DNA from 4 places in the Streptomyces sp. NPDC059002 genome. Region 2 is predicted to be linked to each of the others. Evidence: riboswitches for the same ligand, from Rfam matches in the RefSeq annotation. Region 2 holds a riboswitch; each other region holds the start of a gene.

Evidence for each region. Region 2 has a riboswitch for cobalamin ahead of ACFWZ2_RS04695 (ribonucleoside-diphosphate reductase subunit alpha). Riboswitches for the same ligand answer to the same signal wherever they lie in the genome.
Region 1: another riboswitch for cobalamin. It lies ahead of ACFWZ2_RS27345 (CbtB-domain containing protein); the one in region 2 lies ahead of ACFWZ2_RS04695 (ribonucleoside-diphosphate reductase subunit alpha).
Region 3: another riboswitch for cobalamin. It lies ahead of cobN (cobaltochelatase subunit CobN); the one in region 2 lies ahead of ACFWZ2_RS04695 (ribonucleoside-diphosphate reductase subunit alpha).
Region 4: another riboswitch for cobalamin. It lies ahead of ACFWZ2_RS26330 (ABC transporter substrate-binding protein); the one in region 2 lies ahead of ACFWZ2_RS04695 (ribonucleoside-diphosphate reductase subunit alpha).

Annotation. Positions count from the first base shown of each region.
Region 1 covers NZ_JBHYJI010000034.1:89,344-94,254, reverse strand. Annotated here, with positions in the region: gene ACFWZ2_RS27365 (short-chain fatty acyl-CoA regulator family protein) at 1-1,042, shown strand, start outside; gene ACFWZ2_RS27360 (histidine phosphatase family protein) at 1,096-1,677, shown strand; gene ACFWZ2_RS27355 (hypothetical protein) at 1,694-1,993, opposite strand; gene ACFWZ2_RS27350 (CbtA family protein) at 2,109-2,867, opposite strand; gene ACFWZ2_RS27345 (CbtB-domain containing protein) at 2,889-3,110, opposite strand; cobalamin riboswitch at 3,145-3,296, opposite strand; gene ACFWZ2_RS27340 (alpha/beta fold hydrolase) at 3,395-4,120, opposite strand; partial or broken gene ACFWZ2_RS27335 (alpha/beta hydrolase family esterase) at 4,311-4,911, opposite strand, start outside.
Region 2 covers NZ_JBHYJI010000003.1:215,881-220,791, forward strand. Annotated here, with positions in the region: gene ACFWZ2_RS04695 (ribonucleoside-diphosphate reductase subunit alpha) at 1-1,982, opposite strand, end outside; cobalamin riboswitch at 2,114-2,251, opposite strand; gene ACFWZ2_RS04700 (GNAT family N-acetyltransferase) at 2,313-2,807, opposite strand; gene mctP (monocarboxylate uptake permease MctP) at 2,929-4,575, opposite strand; gene ACFWZ2_RS04710 (DUF3311 domain-containing protein) at 4,572-4,847, opposite strand.
Region 3 covers NZ_JBHYJI010000016.1:109,395-114,305, forward strand. Annotated here, with positions in the region: gene cobN (cobaltochelatase subunit CobN) at 1-2,943, opposite strand, end outside; cobalamin riboswitch at 2,979-3,113, opposite strand; gene ACFWZ2_RS17305 (cobalamin biosynthesis protein CobG) at 3,220-4,500, shown strand; gene ACFWZ2_RS17310 (precorrin-8X methylmutase) at 4,497-4,911, shown strand, end outside.
Region 4 covers NZ_JBHYJI010000032.1:66,955-71,865, reverse strand. Annotated here, with positions in the region: gene ACFWZ2_RS26345 (haloacid dehalogenase-like hydrolase) at 1-605, opposite strand, end outside; gene ACFWZ2_RS26340 (helix-turn-helix domain-containing protein) at 783-1,652, shown strand; gene ACFWZ2_RS26335 (VOC family protein) at 1,649-2,098, shown strand; cobalamin riboswitch at 2,106-2,292, shown strand; gene ACFWZ2_RS26330 (ABC transporter substrate-binding protein) at 2,359-3,393, shown strand; gene ACFWZ2_RS26325 (FecCD family ABC transporter permease) at 3,390-4,424, shown strand; gene ACFWZ2_RS26320 (ABC transporter ATP-binding protein) at 4,421-4,911, shown strand, end outside.

The DNA.
Region 1 (4,911 bases), on a different contig from region 2:
GCACCCGGGCGGCACCGCCCTGCTGCCGCCGGGTGAACCGCACGACGAGGTACGGGACTTCTTCTACGCCCATCACAACCACTTCGAGCCGCTGGACACCGAGGCCGAGCGGCTCGCCGAGGCGCTGGAGCTCCAACCAGGCCGTGCCTCCGGGCCGTTGGGCGCGCGGCTCACCGACCGGCACGGCATCCGCGTCGTGCAGGCCGCGCCCGGCGGCTCCGGCGACGCCCGGCGCTTCGACCCCGACGCGGGACTGCTGTTCCTCTCCCCCTGGCTCAGCGAAGGACAGCGCGCCTTCCAGCTCGCCACCCAGCTCTGCCTGCTCGAACACGGCACGCTGCTCGACCGACTCGCCACCGCAGCGCCCGAGTTGACGTCACCGGCATCGGCGGCGCTGGCCCGCATCGGGCTCGCGAACTACTTCGCCGGTGCCCTCCTCATGCCGTACACGTCCTTCCACTCGACGGCCGAACAGGTCGGCTACGACATCGAGTTGCTGTCCGCGCGCTTCGGCGTCGGCTTCGAGACCGTCTGCCACCGCCTGAGCACCCTGCAGCGCACCGGGCAGCGGGGCGTGCCGTTCTCGTTCCTGCGTGTGGACCGTGCGGGCAACATCTCCAAACGGCAGTCGGCGACCGACTTCCACTTCTCCCGGCTCGGCGGCACCTGTCCCCTGTGGACGGTCTACGAGGCGTTCTCCGCGCCGGGCCGGATCCTGACCCAGGTCGCCGAAATGCCGGACGGGAAACGCTCGTTCTGGGTGGCGCGGACCATCACCCGCGGCGGCTTCGGTCACCACGCCCCGCGCGCGGAGTTCGCCGTGGCGCTCGGCTGCGAGCTGCGTCATGCGCACCGTCTGGTCTACGCGGAGGGCGTCGCCCTCGACGAGCCACGGGCGGCGACCCCCATCGGCCTGGGCTGCCGCATCTGCGAGCGGCGGGACTGCGCCCAGCGGGCCAGGCCACCGGCCGGTGGGCGGCTCGCCATCGATCCCGACCGGCGGACCTACGTCCCCTATCCCGTCGATGCCCGCACCCGCTGAACCCGCCGCCCGCATGACCGCGCCCGCCCCCACGTACCCGAAGGATTCCCCTGGTGACCAGCCGCGTCCTGTTCGTCTCGCCCGCCATGAACGCGTCGCTGCGCGAGGCCCGTTTCGACGACGGCGCCCCGCTCGACGACCGGGGCCTGACCGCGGCGCGCGCCGCGGCCGGATCCCTGTCCGCGCCCGCCGCCTCCGCCATCGTCGTCTCGGACAGCCCTCGGTGCCGGGGAACAGCGGAGGCGCTCGGGCTCGGCCCGGTGACCGCGCCCAGGGAGCTGACCGGCATGGACATGGGGCGCTGGCGGGGCAGGACCCTGCACGAGGTGAGCGCCGGGGAGCCGGAGGCGGTGGCCCGATGGCTGACCGATCCGGACTGCGCGCCGCCCGGCGGGGAGTCCGTGGCGGCCTTCTGCGCGCGCGTCGCGCGCTGGCTCGACACCGCGCCGACCGGCGACGGACGGATCGTCGCCGTCGTCGAGCCGGAAGTGGTGCGCGCCGCGGCGGTCCATGCGACGGGCGCTCCACCGGCCGCGCTCTGGCGGATCGATGTGGCACCGCTGACGGTCACGGAGTTCAGCGGCAGGTCCGGACGGTGGAACGTGCGGCTCGGTCACGCCCTGGACACGCCCTGAACCCACGGGAGTTGACTCAGTGGGCCGGAGCGTCCCGGTAGCGGCTCAGTGCCGCGGCGACGGCGCAGCGCACACACGTGGCGTCCGCCGACGGCTCGGCGCCGCAGGTGTCCCCCGCGCAGTCGCCGATGAGCAACTCCAGCTCCCGCACCAGGCGTTCGGTCCGCTTCGCCTGCTGGGCGAGGACGCGGACGCGGGCGCTCTGGCCGCCTATCTGCCGTCGGCTCGCGACCAGTTGCTCGTACTCACCGGGGGTCAGGGCCACCGCGTCGCGGCCGCCGAGAGTGATGTGTCGCGGCTGCAGTTGTCTGGCCACTCGGCTCCTCGATTCGTCGCCTGATCGTGGTGGTTCCTGTGCAACGCGAGAGGGCCCCCGGATGGTTCCGGGGACCCTCGCGTACGACGGATCGAGCCAGGTGCGACGGACCGGGTCAGCGCCCGGCCGACACCACCTCACCAGGCGCCGCGACCGGCCGTGGCCGCAGCAGTCGTTCCGCCAACTCGCCGAAGAGCAGGCCGAATCCGGCCCACAGCGTGATCTGCGTGGCGAGCGCGGAGAGCCTGAAGCGCCACAGCAGCGCCGCGGGGAAGTGCTCCGGCACCTCGTTGACCACGGGCAGGATGGCGAACGCGATCCCGATGACCACGGCGAATCCGGCGAGGGAGACGACCGTGGCGTACCAGGTGCCGATCCTGGGGGCGAGCCGCTTGCCCAGGATGGTGGCGCCGACCGCGAGGAGCACGCTCAGCACCATCATCAGCACATACAGGGTGGTCCGCTTGCCGATGGTGTCGGGGTTGCCGACGGCGGGCGGATTGGCCGGGTACTTGAGGAACGGGACGACGTACACCGCGAGCAGCGCGCAGCCGGAGAGCAGCAGCGCGGTGGCGCGCGGGCCGAAGTTCCCGACGCGGCCCAGGGCGTAGCAGTAGGCGAGTGCGGCGATGCCGCCGAAGGCGACCCCGTAGACGAGGACGCCGGTGGCGAGACCGGCCGTGGACTGCAGGCTCCGGGAGACGAGTTCGGCCTCGCCCTCGTGGGAGTGACCCGCGTGGGCCTCCTCGAAGCCGATGGCGCTGTCGACGTTCGGCTCGCCGAGGAAGTAGGCGACGACCAGGGCGAGCACGCCGGCGGCCAGGCCGGCGAGCATGCCCCGAACGAGCAGATTTCTTACGGTTGTCGAGTTCATGTGCGCGCGGCGTTCCTCTGGTCAGTGGCAGGGGAAGCCGAGCAGGTGGCGGGCGTCGTGCACCCACTCATGGACCTCCGCGCCGCTGAACACGGAGGTGGCGCCCTGTTCGGCGCCGACGAAGTACAGCAGGACGAGCATCAGCACACCGAAGAAGACCGCCCAGGGGGCGATCGCCTTCAACGGCAGCTTTGCGGGTACGACAGGGGTGGTGGCGGTCGGCTGGGCGACGTGCTGCGCCATGGCAGGGCCTCCTCGGGAGTTCGCGTCCCATCTCGGTGGTGCACAGGACGACGGCAACGGGTCTGACTCACAAGCGCTCCGGGGACCGCTTGCACACAGTGGCGCGACCGTGCCGGGCTCTCACCGGCTTCCGTTTCGTACCGTCGTCGATAACCAACTGAACGTACCGCCTGTCGCGTGCATGGCCAAGATGGCATCCCTCACTCCCGTTCACGCCCGCGCACGCCCCCCCTCCGGCTCGTCGGCCGCCTGACATGCGCGCCGGTTGCGTCGTCGGACTCTTGTCAGGCGAGCTTGAGCAGCAGCCCGGCGAGGTCCGCCGGTGCGGTGATCATGCAGTCGTGTCCGGCCCGCAGCTCCCACACCTGGGACGGGGTTCCGTTGGGCTGCACCGCGGGGACCGGCCGTCGGACGATGCCTTCCGGCACACCGACCACGCAGTGGATGTGCGTCCGCGGGATCGCGTCGACGGCCGGGGCGTCCAGTCGGACCGGTTGCCGCAGGCAGCGCACCGACTGGTCGGAAAGCATCGAGCGCAGCCAGGCGACGTCCGCCGGGTCGGTGACGCCGAACAGGCCCGCGGGCGGCGGCATTTCGGGGAGCGGCGGAACCCGCCAGCCGCTCTCGGAGCGCACGGCGCGGTCGATCAGGGCCCGGGTCGCGGGCTGGACGTCGGCCGCGCTTTCGCCGTGCTCGGGGACCATGGCGTCGAGGTACACCAACTCGCCGATGCGAGCGGGGACTTGGTTGGCGACGGAGGAGATGACGAGTCCCGCGTAGCTGTGTCCCACGAGGATCACCTCGGTGAGGTCTGCCTCGACGATCAGCCCGACGATGTCGTCGACGTGCGTGTCGAGCCCCACATCGGGGCCGAGCAGATGGGCCTTGTCGCCGTGGCCGGTCAGCGACGGCGCGAACACCCGGTGTCCGGCGGACGCCAGGAGCGGGATCACCCGCTCCCAGCACTGTCCGCTGTGCCAGGCGCCGTGTACCAGCAGATAGGTCGACATGAGGGTGCTCCTTGCTGTGCCGGGGGTCGGCTCGGGGGTCGTCGGCCATGCTGCCGACCGGGCGCCGGGCCAGCCAGTACCTCCCCGGTCCTGGGGGTGACAGGGCCAGGCACGCCGCGGCGGCGCGAACTACCGTGGGGAAGAGGTCGCGATGCTCGCCGGGGTCAGCGCCGAGTGAGGAGTGCCGCTAGCCGCCGAGTCCGAAGAACTTCGTGATCCAGTGGCTGGAGCAGATCGAGTCCAGGAAGTACGGGGCGCCGGTGCTGCCGCACTGTTCGGGGCCGGTCCCGGGGTCGACGGGAGTGCCGTGGTTGATGCCGGGAACCTTGTTGACCTCGACGGCCACCGTGCCGTCGGAGGCCACGTATTCGTCGTGCTGGGTCGCGTTGGGGCCGATGGTGGAGCTGCGGGTCGGAGTCTGGGAGAGCCCGTGCAACTCCGTCCACTGATCGCGCAGTTCGGTCGCGTTGCGCGGTACGACCGTCGTGTCCTTGTCGCCGTACCAGATCGCGGTGCGCGGCCACGGCCCCCCGTACGACGGGTATGCGTCACGCACCCGCTGGGCCCACTCGCCCGGGCTCAGATCCACTCCCGGGCTCATGCACTGGAAGGGGGTGCTGCCCTTCGTGCAGTTGTAGGGCAGGCCCGCGACGATCGCCCCCGCGGAGAAGACGTCGGGGTAGGCGGCCAGCATGACCGAGGTCATGGCACCGCCCGCGGACAGGCCGGTGACGAAGACCCGCTCGGCGTCGCCGCCGTAGGACGAGACGGCGTGGTCGGCCATCTGCCGG
Region 2 (4,911 bases):
CCGAGCCGCTTCAGCTCCTCCACCAGGTAGGAGTTGACCTGGAGGAACTCGCCGGAGAGCGTCTCGCGCTTGAAGAGGTTGGAGACCTGCGGCTCGATGCACTCGTAGACGCCCGCGATGGACGCGATGGTGGCGGTCGGCGCGATCGCGAGGAGGAGCGAGTTGCGCATGCCGGTGGTGGCGATGCGCTCCCGGAGGGCCGCCCAGCGCTCCGGCCAGGTCAGCTCGACGCCGTAGTGGTCCGGGTGCAGGACGCCGCGCGCGGTGCGGGTCTTCTCCCAGGCGGGCAGCGGGCCGTTGCGCTCGGCGAGGTCCGCGGACGCCTCGTACGAAGCGAGCATGATGCGCTCGGCGATGCGGGTGGAGAGCGCGCGGGCCTCGGGGGAGTCGAACGGCAGCTTCAGCTGGAAGAAGACGTCCTGGAGGCCCATCGCGCCGAGGCCCACCGGGCGCCACTTGGCGTTGGAGCGTCCGGCCTGCTCGGTCGGGTAGAAGTTGATGTCGACGACGCGGTCGAGGAAGGTGACGGCGGTGCGGACGGTCTCGTCGAGCCGCTCCCAGTCGATGTCGCCGTTGTCGACGAACGCGCCGAGGTTGACCGACCCGAGGTTGCAGACGGCCGTCTCCCCGTCGTCCGTCACCTCCAGGATCTCCGTGCAGAGGTTGGAGGAGTGGACGGTGTGGCCGGGCTCCGCCGTCTGGTTGGCGGTGCGGTTGGCGGCGTCCTTGAAGGTCATCCAGCCGTTGCCGGTCTGCGCGAGGGTGCGCATCATGCGGCCGTACAGATCGCGGGCCGGCATGGTCTTCTTGGCGAGCCCGGCGGCCTCCGCCTTGCGGTAGGCGGCGTCGAACTCCTCGCCCCACAGGTCCACGAACCCGGGCACGTCGGCCGGTGAGAACAGCGACCAGTCCTGGTCGGCGGCGACCCGGCGCATGAACTCGTCCGGGATCCAGTGCGCGAGGTTGAGGTTGTGCGTGCGGCGCGCGTCCTCACCGGTGTTGTCGCGCAGCTCCAGGAACTCCTCGATGTCGGAGTGCCAGGTCTCCAGGTAGACCGCGGCCGCGCCCTTGCGGCGCCCGCCCTGGTTCACGGCGGCGACCGAGGCGTCCAGGGTCTTCAGGAACGGCACGATGCCGTTGGAGTGCCCGTTCGTGCCGCGGATCAGCGAACCGCGGGAGCGGATGCGGGAGTACGAGAGGCCGATGCCGCCCGCGTGCTTGGAGAGCCGCGCGACCTGGTGGTAGCGGTCGTAGATCGAGTCGAGCTCGTCCAGCGGGGAGTCGAGGAGGTAGCAGGAGGACATCTGCGGGTGGCGGGTGCCGGAGTTGAAGAGCGTCGGCGAGGACGGGAGGTAGTCCAGGCGGCTCATCAGGCCGTACAGGGCGGCGACTTCGTCGAGCGCGCGGGCGCTCCCGTCCTCCGCGAGACCGGCCGCGACACGCAGCATGAAGTGCTGCGGGGTCTCGATGACCTGCCGGGTGATCGGGTGGCGCAGGAGGTAGCGGCTGTGCAGGGTGCGCAGGCCGAAGTAGCCGAAGCGGAAGTCGGCGCCGTCCGCGAGCGCGGTGTCCACCAGCGTGTTCAGGCGGGCCGCGTGCTCGGTGACGAAGTCCGCCGTGCGGTCGGCGATCAGGCCCTCGCGGTGGCCGACCGCGATGGAGTCGGTGAAGGAGCGCACGCCCTGCGTGGCGGCTTCCTCGCGGATGCCGATCGACAGGAGCCTGGCGGCGAGCTTGGAGTACGCGGGGTCCTCGGAGATGAGCCCCGCGGCCGCCTCCGTCGCAAGCTCCCGCAGCTCGGCCTCGTCGGCCTTGGCGGACCGGCCGCGCAGCGCGGCGCCGGCGACCCGGCCCGGGTCGGCGTCGGGGAGGTCGGCGGTGAGGTCGGTCAGGGTGCGCAGCAGCGCGGTCCCTGGCCCGTCGGTACCCTCGGCGGTCGGCGTGGTCGTCGCTGACGCAGGTTCGGCAGGCGCGATGGTCACGTGGAGCTCTCCCTCGCTCGGCTCTGGGCCTGGGGGAGGGAAGGGCGACGCACGGGCGCACCCGGGCAGGGCGGCGCACCGCGTCCACCGGCCCACTCCACGAGGCCCGGACGGTCGGCACCCGGGCCGGACGGCTCGGGTGCGCTGCCGGCAGGTCCTCGGACTCGCGGGTACGACAAAGACGTACACATACACCGTTGCGGGACAGTTCCGGACTTGCACCGGATTCCCCTGCGGCGACAGCGAGCACGAGCATACATCTTGTGCCGCGTTTCTGAAGCAGGCCCACATCTTGTGTCGGCGCCGAAGGGGTGCCGTGCGTCGGATGCCCTAGAACGTCAACTCGTAGGTGAGCAGCGTCAGGTCCGCGATCGGCTTCCAGTCCCGCTCGGGGGTCCGTACGAAGCCGAGGCGTTCGTAGAGCCGGTGGGCGGCGCGCATCGAGGGCTGCGTGGACAGGACGAGCCCGGAGCGGCCCGCGTCCCTGGACCGCTGGAGGCACTCCCGCACCAGCGTCTCACCCGCGCCCCTGCCGCGCGCAGCGGAGGAGACGGCCAGCATCCGGATCTCCGCCTGGCCGTCCCGCGCGATGTCGGCCATCGGCCCGCCGGACGGGACGAAGGTCACGCAGCCGAGCAACTCCTCGTCGGCCACGGCGACCAGGACCTCGGCGCGGGCGTCGCGCGCGGCCACGTCGCGCAGCACCGTGAGGTAGGTGTCCGAGCTCCCGAAGGTCAGATGTCCGTCGTCGAGATAAGCCTGCGCAGTGAGGTCGCCCAGTGTCTCGTACTCGGTGGGGTGCGCGCGTCTGATGATGATGTCCATGCGGCGAAGTGTGCAACAGGGGTACGCGGTGGGCCGCCGGTTTTCCGGAACGCGGATACGGCAATGGGCCGCCGGTTTTCCGGCGGCCCATCGTCAGGTGTGGAGCGGGCGGATCAGCGGCTCAATGTCCCGCGCCCGCCGTCGCCTTCGGCAGTTCCTGGACGACGCCGGGGTCGCCCGCGTCCGCCGTGTAGTCCTCCGGGGACGTCTCGTCGATGCCGTCGGGGGCGTTCAGCGCCTTCAGGACGAAGGTGAGGACGACGGTCACGACCACGTTCAGGACGAACGCGGTGAGGCCGATGTAGCCGATCTCGCCGATGCCGGGGATGGTGTCGGACGAGCCGCCGAAGTGCTTCTGCGTCGGCGACGCGACACCGTACGCCGCGAGCGTGCCGTAGACCATGCCGACCGCCCAGCCCGCGAGCAGCGCCCAGCGGTGGAACCAGCGGGTGAACAGGCCGCCGACGAGCGCGGGCATCGTCTGCAGGATCCAGATGCCGCCGAGCAGCTGGAAGTTGATCGCGACGGTCTTGTCCATGCCGAGGACGAAGACCAGCGCGCCCACCTTCACCAGGAGCGAGACCAGCTTGGAGACCTTGGTCTCCTGCTCGGGCGTCGCGTCGGGCTTGAGGAAGTCCTTGTAGATGTTCCGGGTGAAGAGATTCGCGGCCGCGATGGACATGATGGCGGCGGGCACGAGCGCGCCGATGCCGATCGCGGCGAAGGCGACGCCGGTGAACCAGTCGGGGAACATCTCCTCGAAGAGCTGCGGGATCGCCAACTGGCCGTTGTCGACCTTGATCCCGGCCGCGATCGCCATGAAGCCGAGCAGCGCGAGCAGGCCGAGCATCAGCGAATACAGCGGCAGGATCGTGGTGTTGCGGCGGATCACGTTGCGGCTCTTGGACGAGAGCGTCGCGGTGATCGAGTGCGGATACATGAACAGCGCGAGAGCCGAGCCGAGCGCCAGCGTCGCGTACGTCCACTGTCCCGCCTCGGGCGGCGCGAGCGCGCCCCGCGGTTTGCCGGTCGCCGGGTTGGTCTGCGCGAAGGCGTCACCGGCCTTGGCGAAGATGTCGTCGAAGCCGCCCAGCTTGATCGGGATGTAGATGATGGCGACGACGATGACGAGGTAGATCAGGCCGTCCTTCACGAATGCGATCAGGGCGGGGGCGCGCAGGCCCGAGGAGTACGTGTACGCGGCGAGCACCGCGAACGCGATCAGCAGCGGCAGGTCCTTGATGAACCAGTTCGTGTCCGGACCGCCGCCGACGCCCATCACGTCGAGAACGGCCTGGATGCCGACGAGTTGGAGCGCGATGTACGGCATCGTGGCGAGGATGCCGGTGACCGCGACGGCCAGCGAGAGCCCCTTGGAGCCGAACCGGCCGCGGACGAAGTCCGACGTGGTCACGTACCCGTGCTTGTGCGAGACCGACCACAGGCGCGGCAGGAAGGTGAAGATCAGCGGGTAGACGAGGATCGTGTACGGAACGGCGAAGAAGCCCGCCGCGCCCGCCGCGTAGATCGCCGCGGGGACGGCCACGAAGGTGTACGCCGTGTACAGGTCGCCGCCGAGCAGGAACCAGGTGACCCAGGTGCCGAACGACCGTCCGCCCAGGCCCCATTCGTCCAGGCTCTGCTCGTTCTCCGCCTTGCGCCAGCGGGCGGCCAGGAAGCCCATGACCGTGACCGCGATGAAGAAGAAGATGAAGACGGCGAGCGCGACACCGTTCACGCCGCCGGTTCCCGACGCGAGCACGTTCATCGTCCGGCACCTTCCGTCAGCTGCCGGGCCTCGGCCTTGCGGGCGCGCTGGTCACGCTGCCACAGCTTGTACGCGATCATCGTGAGAACCGTGGAGATGAGCACCCACAGCATCTGGTACCAGTAGAAGAACGGGATGCCGATGAAGGTCGGTTCGACCTTCGCGTAGGAACTCACCCAGAGCATCGCCACGAACGGCGCGACGAGACAGAGGGCGATGACCACGCGGACCGGCGTGACCACCGGTCGGCTCACTTCAGGCGCATCTGACATGTCATGGCTCCGCTCCCTCGCTCATCCCACGTTTAACGTGCGGGAAATCTAAGCGAGAGTCTTG
Region 3 (4,911 bases), on a different contig from region 2:
CAGGTCGGCCTGGGTGTGGGCGCGCACGTAGTTCTGCTCGGCGGGCTCCTCCAGCGAGGCGGCGAGCCGCACCGCGTCGTCGAGCAGCCCGATCGTGTGCGGGAACGCGTCGCGGAAGAAGCCCGAGATGCGCAGCGTCACATCGATGCGGGGGCGGCCCAACTCCTCGTACGGGATGGCCTCCAGGCCGGTCACGCGGCGCGACGCGTCGTCCCAGACGGGGCGGACGCCGAGCAGGGCCATGGCCTCCGCGACGTCGTCGCCCGCGGTGCGCATGGCGCTCGTGCCCCACAGGGACAGGCCCACGGAGGTGGGGTACTCGCCGTTGTCGCTCCTGTACCGCTCGACGAGCGAGTCGGCGAGGGCCTCGCCGGTCTCCCACGCGAGGCGCGAGGGGACGGCCTTGGGGTCGACCGAGTAGAAGTTGCGGCCGGTCGGCAGGACGTTGACGAGGCCGCGCAGGGGGGAGCCGCTGGGCCCGGCGGGGACGAAGCGGCCGTCCAACGCACGTACGGCGTTGTCCAGTTCGGCGGTGGTGGCGTTGAGGCGGGGCACCACCTCGGTCGCCGCGAAGTGGAGGATCGCTGCGACGGGGTCGGCGCCCTGGTCAGGGGCACCCTGCACCGTGGGCTGTGCCCACCCGTCCCGCCCTGCGGGACGATTGCCCACAGCAGCGGCGACCTGGACTGCGGCGGTCGGATCCCAGTCCGCGTCGTCCATCGCCTGGACCAGGGCGCGGGCCTTCTCCTCGGCCTCGTCCGCGCTGACGCGCGTCGCCGCCGACTCGTCGAGGCCGAGGGCCTCGCGCAGGCCGGGCAGGGCGGACGTGCCGCCCCAGATCTGGCGGGCGCGCAGGATCGCGAGGACGAGGTTCACGCGGTCGGCGCCGGCCGGGGCGGTGCCGAGGACGTGCAGGCCGTCGCGGATCTGCATGTCCTTGATCTCGCAGAGCCAGCCGTCGACGTGCAGCAGGAAGTCGTCGAAGCCGTCGTCGTCGGGACGGTCCTCAAGACCCAGGTCGTGGTCGAGCTTGGCGGCCTGGATGAGCGTCCAGATCTGTGCGCGGATCGCGGGCAGCTTCGCCGGGTCCATGGAGCTGATCTGGGCGTACTCGTCGAGGAGTTGCTCCAGGCGCGCGATGTCGCCGTAGGAGTCGGCGCGCGCCATCGGCGGCACCAGGTGGTCGATGAGCGTGGCGTGCACGCGGCGCTTGGCCTGCGTGCCCTCGCCCGGGTCGTTGACCAGGAAGGGGTAGATGAGGGGAAGGTCACCGAGTGCGGCGTCGGGGCCGCAGGCCGCGGAGAGGCCCGCGTTCTTGCCCGGCAGCCACTCCAGGTTGCCGTGCTTGCCGAGGTGGATCATCGCGTCGGCGCCGAAGCCGCCGTCCGCCGCGGAGGCCGCGATCCAGCGGTAGGCGGCCAAGTAGTGGTGCGAGGGCGGCAGATCGGGGTCGTGGTAGATCGCGATCGGGTTCTCGCCGAAGCCGCGCGGCGGCTGGATGAGGATCAGCAGGTTCCCGCGGCGCAGCGCGGCGAGCACGATGTCGCCCTCGGGGTCGCCGCCCTGGCCGACCCGGGAGCGGTCCAGGAACATCTCGCCGGGCGGCGGGCCCCAGTGCTCCTCCACGCCCGAGCGCAGCTCCTCGGGGAGCGTCGCGTACCAGCGCTTGTAGTCGGCGGCCGGGATGCGCACCGGGTTGGCGGCGAGCTGCTCCTCGGTGAGCCACTCCTGGTCGTGGCCGCCCGCGTCGATCAGAGCGCGGATCAGCTCGTCGCCGTCGCCGGAGACCAGGCCGGGGATCTCCTCCGAAGGACCGAAGTCGTAGCCCTCGCCGATGAGCCTGCGAAGGAGCGCCACCGCGGACGCGGGGGTGTCGAGGCCCACCGCGTTGCCGATGCGGGAGTGCTTGGTCGGGTAGGCGGAGAGCACGAGCGCGAGGCGCTTGTCGGCGGCCGGGATGTGCTTGAGGCGCGCGTGGCGTACGGCGATTCCGGCGACCCGCGCCGCGCGCTCGGCGTCGGCGACGTACGCGGGAAGCCCGTCCTCGTCGATCTCCTTGAAGGAGAAGGGGACCGTGATGAGGCGGCCGTCGAACTCCGGCACGGCGATCTGGCTCGCGGCGTCGAGCGGCGAGACGCCCTCGTCGTTCTCCTCCCAGGCGGTGCGCGACCCGGTCAGGCACAGGGCCTGCAGGATCGGCACGTCGAGCGCGGTCAGCGCGCCCGCGTCCCAGGACTCGTCGTCACCGCCCGCCGACGCCTCGGCGGGCTTGGTGCCACCGGCGGCGAGGACCGTGGTCACGATGGCGTCGGCGGCCCGCAGTTCGTCGATCAGCTCGGGCTCGGGGGCGCGCAGCGAGGCCACGTACAGCGGCAGCGGGCGCCCGCCCGCGTCCTCGATCGCGCCGCACAGGGCGTCCACGAACGCGGTGTTGCCGCTCATGTGGTGGGCGCGGTAGTAGAGCACCGCCACGGTCGGGCTGTCAGTGCCGTCGGCGCCGTCGGCGCGGGCGGCGCGTTCGAGGGGGCCCCAGGACGGGGCGGCAGCGGGCGGCTCGAAGCCGTGGCCGGTGAGCAGCACGGTGTCGGAGAGGAAGCGGGCCAGCTGCTCCAGGTTGGCGGGGCCGCCGTGCGCGAGGTAGGCGTGCGCCTCGGCGGCGATGCCGACCGGCACGGTGGAGGAGGCCATCAGCTGGGCGTCGGGGGCCTGTTCACCGGTGAGCACCACGACGGGCAGGCCGCTCGCGGTGAGCTGGTCGAGGCCGTCCTGCCAGGCGCGGACGCCGCCGAGGAGGCGTACGACGACGAGCTCGGCGCCGTCGAGCAGCGCGGGGAGTTCGGCCAGGTCGAGGCGGGAGGGGTTGGCGAACCGGAAGTCGACGGGACCCCCGGCAGCACGGGCGCTGAGCAGGTCGGTGTCGGAGGTCGACAGCAGCAGAAGCATGCGGGCGCAGGCCTTCCTCGGGGTGTCCGCGCCCCGGGTGGTCGTATGGACGGCGGGAGTTCCTGACTCGCCCCACACGGGTGGGGCTCACAGTGGCGGGACCGCGCCGGATTCACACCGGGCTTCCTCCCTCGGGTCCTGGTGGACCCACGCCGTCGCTGGCGTCGACGGACCTGGCGGTCCGCCGCCTGCATAGTAAGTCCTGCCCGCGGTCGGCGGGGCGGCCACCTGCCAGGACGGCCGTATCGGGAGGCGACCGGCCGGATCCGCGTGGGTATGCTCGCCGCCATGCCGCCCACCCGAGCAACATCCCCAAACCAGGGCGAATCTCCCATACGTGACCGGGGCGACGCCTGCCCCGGAGCCCTCCGCCTGCACCGCGCCGACGACGGCCTCCTCGCCCGACTCCGCCTGCCCGGCGGCCTCCTGACGTCCCGTCAGGCCGACGCCCTGGCCACCGCGGCGGAGCGTCTCGCGGACGGGAACCTCAGCATCACCTCGCGCGGCAACATCGAGCTGCGCGGCCTCGGCGACACCTGCGGAGGCGAACTCTCCGCCCTGCTCGCGGACGCCGGTCTGCTCCCCTCCGAACGGCACGAACGCGTACGGAACGTGGTGGCGTCACCGGCGGCGGGAACCGACCGACTCGGCCACGCCGACGTGCAGTTGTGGGCCCGTGAGCTGGACGGACTCCTGTGCGCCGAGGAGTGGACGCCGGACCTCTCGGGCCGCTTCCTGTTCGCCGTCGACGACGGGCGCGGAGACGTCGTCGGGCTCGGCGGCGATGTGACCTTGATCGCAGAATCGGGCGGCACCGCGGTCGTTCGCCTCGGGGGCCGCGCCTTCCGGGTGCCCGCCGCGGACGCGCCGCGCGCCGCACTCACCGCCGCGGGCGCCTTCCTCGCCGCCGCGACCGCCGCGGGCAACGGCGCCTGGCGGGTGTGGGAACTGCCCCGCGAACAGCCCGTGGACCTCGCAGGAGCGCTGGAGAAGGCAGGCATCGAGGCCGTCCGCGCCGAGCCGTGGGCCGTCTCCCGCAGCGCCCCGCCGGCCCCCGGAGTCATCGGCCGCGCCCTCGCCGTCAACGCCCCGCTCGGCCGCGTCACCGCCGCCCAGTGGCGCTCCCTCCTCCCGCTGCCCGCCGACGAACTGCGCGTCACCCCCTGGCGCGGCTTCGTCCTGCCCGGCTTCGCCGACGAGACGGCGGCCCGCGAGCGCCTCGCCGCGCTGACCGGCGCCGGATACCTCACATCCCCCGACTCGCCCTGGCTGGGCGTCGGCGCCTGCACCGGCCGCCCCGGCTGCGCCAAGTCCCTCTCCGACGTACGCGCCGACGCCGTGCCCGGCCTCGGCGGCCTCCCCGTCCACTGGTCCGGCTGCGAACGGCGCTGCGGGCACCCGCACGGCGACTGGGTCGACGTCCTCGCCACCGGCGACGGGCAGTACGAGGTGAATGTGCGCATCGTCGGCGAGGAGTGGGTGCCCGTGACGGGCGGCACCCTGACCGAGACGGTCACCACGGCACGTACCACCACGAAACCAACGGCCACGAGATGAGCGAGAGCACAGTGTTCGACTACGAGAAGGACGGCGCGGCGATCTACCGCGAGTCCTTTGCCACCATCCGCGCGGAGGCGGACCTCGCGGGCCTGCCCGCCGACGTCAGCCAGGTCGCGGTGCGGATGATCCACGCCTGCGGGATGGTCGACCTCGTGCGCGACCTCGCCTTCAGCCCTCAGGTGGTGGCCGACGCCCGCAAGGCGCTGCGCGACGGGGCGCCGGTCCTCTGCGACGCGAACATGGTCGCGAGCGGCGTCACGCGCAAGCGGCTGCCCGCGGACAACGACGTGATCTGCACCCTCGCGGACCCGTCCGTGCCGGACCTCGCCCGGCGCATGGGCACCACGCGCAGCGCCGCCGCCCTCGAACTGTGGCGCGACCGCCTCGAAGGCTCCGTCGTCGCCATCG
Region 4 (4,911 bases), on a different contig from region 2:
GCGCGCAGCGTCTTGTAGAGCTGCTGCATGCCGCGCGAGAACTCGGGCGCCTTCACCTCGGTCTTCGTCAGCTTCCCGGCCTCGTAGTACTCGGCGGGGATCGGCTTCTTGTACGCGAGGAGTTCGTCGACGTACCCCTTGAGCTCCTTCAGCGTGAAGCCGGAGAAGATCTGCGCGGCCCACGGGTAGCAGACCTGGTCGTCGACCTCGCACAGCCGGTTGTAGTAGCTGTAGAGGCTCTCCTTGTGCGTGGCCGTGTCCTTGAAGGGGATGGTCTTCAGGGACGGGTCCATCGTCTTGCGGGTCAGGACGCCCTTCATCTCCAGGAAGGGCAGCAGCGACTCCTCCAGGTCGTTGCGGTACGTCGTGTTGTCCGCGTCGAAGACGGCGTACGCGCCCTTGTGGTCGTTCTTCGCGATGACCTTGCCGAGCTGCTTCGCGACGGGCTTCGGCCAGTGCGAGAGCTCGCCCGCGGCGGTCTTCGCGGAGGAGCCCGCCGCGTTCGCCTCGGCGGTCGGCCAGAGCGCGCTGCCCGCGAGGACGGCGGCGGCGAGCGCCCCCGTGGCGCCGATGACGGCCAGCTTGTTCTTTGCCCGTACTGCCATGTCTCTACGTCCCTGCCGTTCCCTGAGAGCGATGTGCGGCCCCGTCCGGAGCGGCGCGCAATGCTATGGGGCCGCGCCGCCATTTCCCATGATCGAAGTCACCGTGAACGCGGGGCATGGGGCCGGTGAATACGGGTAGCCGAACCCGAGCCGCCCCGGCCGCGCATACTGGGACGCATGGGCTCCCAGGAGTTCGTCCGGGCCGTTCCCCGGCTCGACGGCATGGTCGTGTCCGCGGTCGGCTACCGCACCGCCGGGCAGCGGCCCACCCTGCACAAGGGCCTGCCGTCGCCGTATCTGACGCTGGTCTTCTCCCTCGACGGGGACATCGCGAGCGGCGTCACGCCCGGCCAGGCGACCGGTGCGGACGCGGTGCGCACCGACATCGTCGTGGGCGGCCTGCACCAGAGCCCGGCGTACCTCGTCAGTCCCGAGCACGAGGCCGGCATCCAGCTCGCCGTGCACCCCCTCGCCGCCCGCACCCTCCTCGGACTGCCCGCCGCCGCACTGACCGGGCAGCTCGTCACCGCGGGCACGGACGTCCTCGGCGCCCGCGCCGCCGAGGTCCGCGAGCGGCTGTGCGCCCTCGACCGCTGGGAGGACCGCTTCGCCCTCCTGTCCGCGTATCTGAGGCGGCGCGCGGCCGACGAGCGGGCCGCGGGTTCCGTACGTCCCGAGGTCGCCGAGGCCTGGGCCTGGCTGGGCCGGCACCGGGGCGCGGGCACCGTGGGCGGCCTGTCCCGGCACGTCGCGCTCAGCGAGCGACGGCTGACCGCGCTGTTCCGCGCCGAGACCGGACTGAGCCCCAAGCAGGCCGCGCGCCTGATGCGCTTCGAGCACGCCAAGGCCGCGGTGGTCCGCTCCGTCACGGCGGGCACGGGGCCCGACATCGCCCGGGTCGCGGCGGACTCCGGCTACTACGACCACTCCCATCTCGTCCGCGACTTCCGGCAGTACACGGGAGTGAGCCCCACCCGCTGGCTGGCCGAAGAGTGCCGGAATATCCAAGCCGGGGCGCATGGCGCGGGCGAAGACTGGGACACATGAACACCACACCGAAGACCCCGGCGGAACAGCGGCCCGGCACCCCCGCCCCGGCCATCTGGCCGGGCCTCCAGGCCCAGGACGCCCCCGCCCTGATCGACTTCCTCGTCGGCACCGTCGGCTTCCTGCGCACCGCCGTCCACGAGGACGGCGGCCGCGTCGCCCACGCCCAGCTCGACTGGCCCGAGGGCGGCGGCATCATGCTCGGCTCGTACGATCCGGCCGCGCCCGAAGGCACCTGCGGAACGCCGGGCACGTCCGGCGCCTATGTCGTCACCGACCAGGTCGACGCGCTCTATGCACGCCTCGTCGCGGCGGGCGTGCGGATCACCGCCGAGATCGAGGACAAGCCGTACGGCAGCCGTGAGTTCGCGATCCTCGACCCGGAGGGAAACCGCTGGTCCTTCGGCACCTACCGCGGCGAGCCGAGGCCGGAACCGGCCCCCTGACCACGCGTGATAACTTGCGCAAGCCAGTCAAACCCACACCTGGGCCAGGGAATCCGGTGAGAATCCGGAACTGACGCGCAGCGGTGAGGGGGACGGGCGGGGCCACGGCCACTGGGCGTCCGACGACGCCTGGGAAGGCGCCCCGCCCGGCCGATCCCCGAGTCCGAAGACCTGCTGGCGCCTCCGCCCGCACACCGGGCGGCCGGAGGGCGTGACGCAGGCCAGGCTCCGCGTATGAGCCGTGAGACTCAAGGGATCGCGTGTCCTCGAAAGACCGTATACGTAAGGCCGCCCTGCTCTGCGCCGCGGCGCTCGCGCTCACCGCGTGCGGCGACGGCTCCGCACAGCGGCCCGCGGGCAAGAGCGCCGACGGCTATCCGGTCACGGTCGCGTCCTGCGGCAAGAAGGCCGAGGTCAAGGCCCCACCGCGGCGTGCGGTCTCCCTCGACCAGGGCTCCACGGAGATCCTGCTCTCCCTCGGCCTCGCCGACCGCATGGCGGGCACCGGCACCTGGACCGACCCCGTTCTGAAGAACCTCGCGAAGGACAACGCGAAGGTGGAGCGGCTCTCCGATCGCTACCCGTCCCTGGAGAAGGTCCTCGCCGAGGAACCGGACTTCGTCAGCGCCTCCTTCCTCTACACGGTCGGCAAGGGCGGCGTCGCCGACCGCACGAAGTTCACCGAACTCGGCGTGCCCGTCTATGTCTCGCCCACCGACTGCGCGGGCAAGGACAACGACGGCGGCGGCGACGGCAAGCGCGTCAAGACCCTCACCATGGACACCGTCTACGGCGAAGTGCGCGACCTGGCCAAGGTGTTCGGCGTCGAGCAGCGCGGCGAGAAGCTGATCGCCGGCATGAAGGCCCGCGTCGCCAAGGCCACCAAGGACATCGACGCCTCCGACGCCACGCTCCTCTACTGGTTCGCCAACTCCGACGCCCCCTACATGGCGGGCTGTTGCGGCGCCCCCGGCATCATCACCCGCGAGCTCGGCGCGCAGAACGTCTTCGACGACACCCGCGAGGAATGGCCCCAGATCAACTGGGAGACCGTCGCCGACCGCGACCCCGACGTCCTCGTCATCGGCGACCTCACCCGCAAGTCGCAGTCCGCCGAGAGCGCCGCCGCGAAGATCAAGTTCCTGGAGACCAACCCGGTGACCAAGAACCTGACCGCCGTGCGGAAGAAGCGCTACGTACTCCTCAGCGGCCAGGCCATGAACCCCACGATCCGCACCGTCGACGGCATCGAGCAAGTGGCCGCGGGGCTGCGGAAGTTCGGGCTCGCCAGGTGAGCAGGGCGACCGCGGCCGCCACCGCGCGGCAGGGGCTGCTGTGCCTCGCGGGGACCGTCGCGCTCGTCCTCTCCGTGGCCGTCGCCGTCACCATCGGGCCCGCGGACATCTCCGTGCCCGACGTGTGGTCGGCGCTCGCCGCGCACCTCGGCTGGGGCGAGGCGCGGCTCACCCCGATCAGGGACGGCATCGTCTGGAACCTGCGGATGCCGCGCACCCTGCTCGCCGCGGTCTGCGGCGCGGGACTCGCGGTGTGCGGCGCGGTCATGCAGTCCCTGCTCCGCAACCCCCTCGCCGACCCCTTCGTGCTCGGGGTCTCCTCCGGGGCGTCCACGGGCGCGGTCGCGGTCGTCGTCCTCGGCGTGGGCGGGGGAGCGGTGTCCGTGTCGGCGGGCGCCTTCGTGGGCGCGCTCTGCTCGTTCGCCCTCGTGCTGCTCCTGAGCCACACGCTGGGCGGCAGCACGGACCGCGTGGTCCTGTCCGGCGTCGCCGCGATGCAGCTCTTCTCCGCCCTCACGTCCTTCGTCATCCTCACGGCGGGCGACGCGGAGACCACCCGCGGGGTGCTGTTCTGGCTGCTCGGCTCGCTCAGCGGGGTGGGCTGGACCGATGTGTGGCTGTGCGCCGCCGTCCTGGCCTGCGCCCTGCTCGTCTGCCTGTCCCACGCCCGCACCCTCGACGCCTTCGCGTTCGGCCAGGAGGCGGCGGCGACCCTCGGCGTCCGCGTCGCCCGCACCCGACTGATCCTGCTCTGCACCACGGCCCTGCTGACCGCCGCCCTGGTCAGCTCGGCGGGCGCCATCGGCTTCGTCGGCCTGGTCCTGCCGCACGCGGCCCGCGCCTTCGTCGGCTCGGGCCACGCCCGACTGCTGCCCGTCACGGCGCTCGCGGGCGCGGTCTTCCTCGTCTGGGTGGACACCCTGGCCCGCACCGTCCTCGACCCGCAGGAGGTCCCGGTGGGCGTGGTGACGTCCCTGATCGGCGTACCGGCGTTCGTCGCCGTGCTCTACCGGACGAGGCGGGCGACATGACGTACGCAGCCGGCGCACCGAACACCCACGGCCTGCGCGCCGACCGCGTCAGCCGCGAGGCGGGCGGCCGCCTCGTCGTCGACGGCGTCAGCCTCGCCCCGCCCGCGGGCGCCACCGTGGGCCTCCTCGGCCCGAACGGCTCCGGCAAGTCCACGCTCCTGCGCATCCTCGCGGGCGTCCTCGCCCCGGCCTCCGGAGTGGTCACCCTGGACGGCCGCCCGCTGGCCGACACCGGCCGCCGCACCGTCGCGCGCCGGATCGCCGTCGTCGGGCAGCATGCCTCCACCCAGGTCGAGCTGACGGTGGGGGACGTCGTGCGCCTGGGCCGCATCCCGCACCGCCGCGCCTGGTCGGCGCCCACGCCGGACGACGAGCGCGCGGTCCGGGAGGCCCTGGAGCGCACCGGCCTCGCCGCCCGCGCGACGCAGTCCTGGCACACCCTGTCCGGCGGCGAACGCCAGCGCGTCCAGATCGCCCGCGCCCTCGC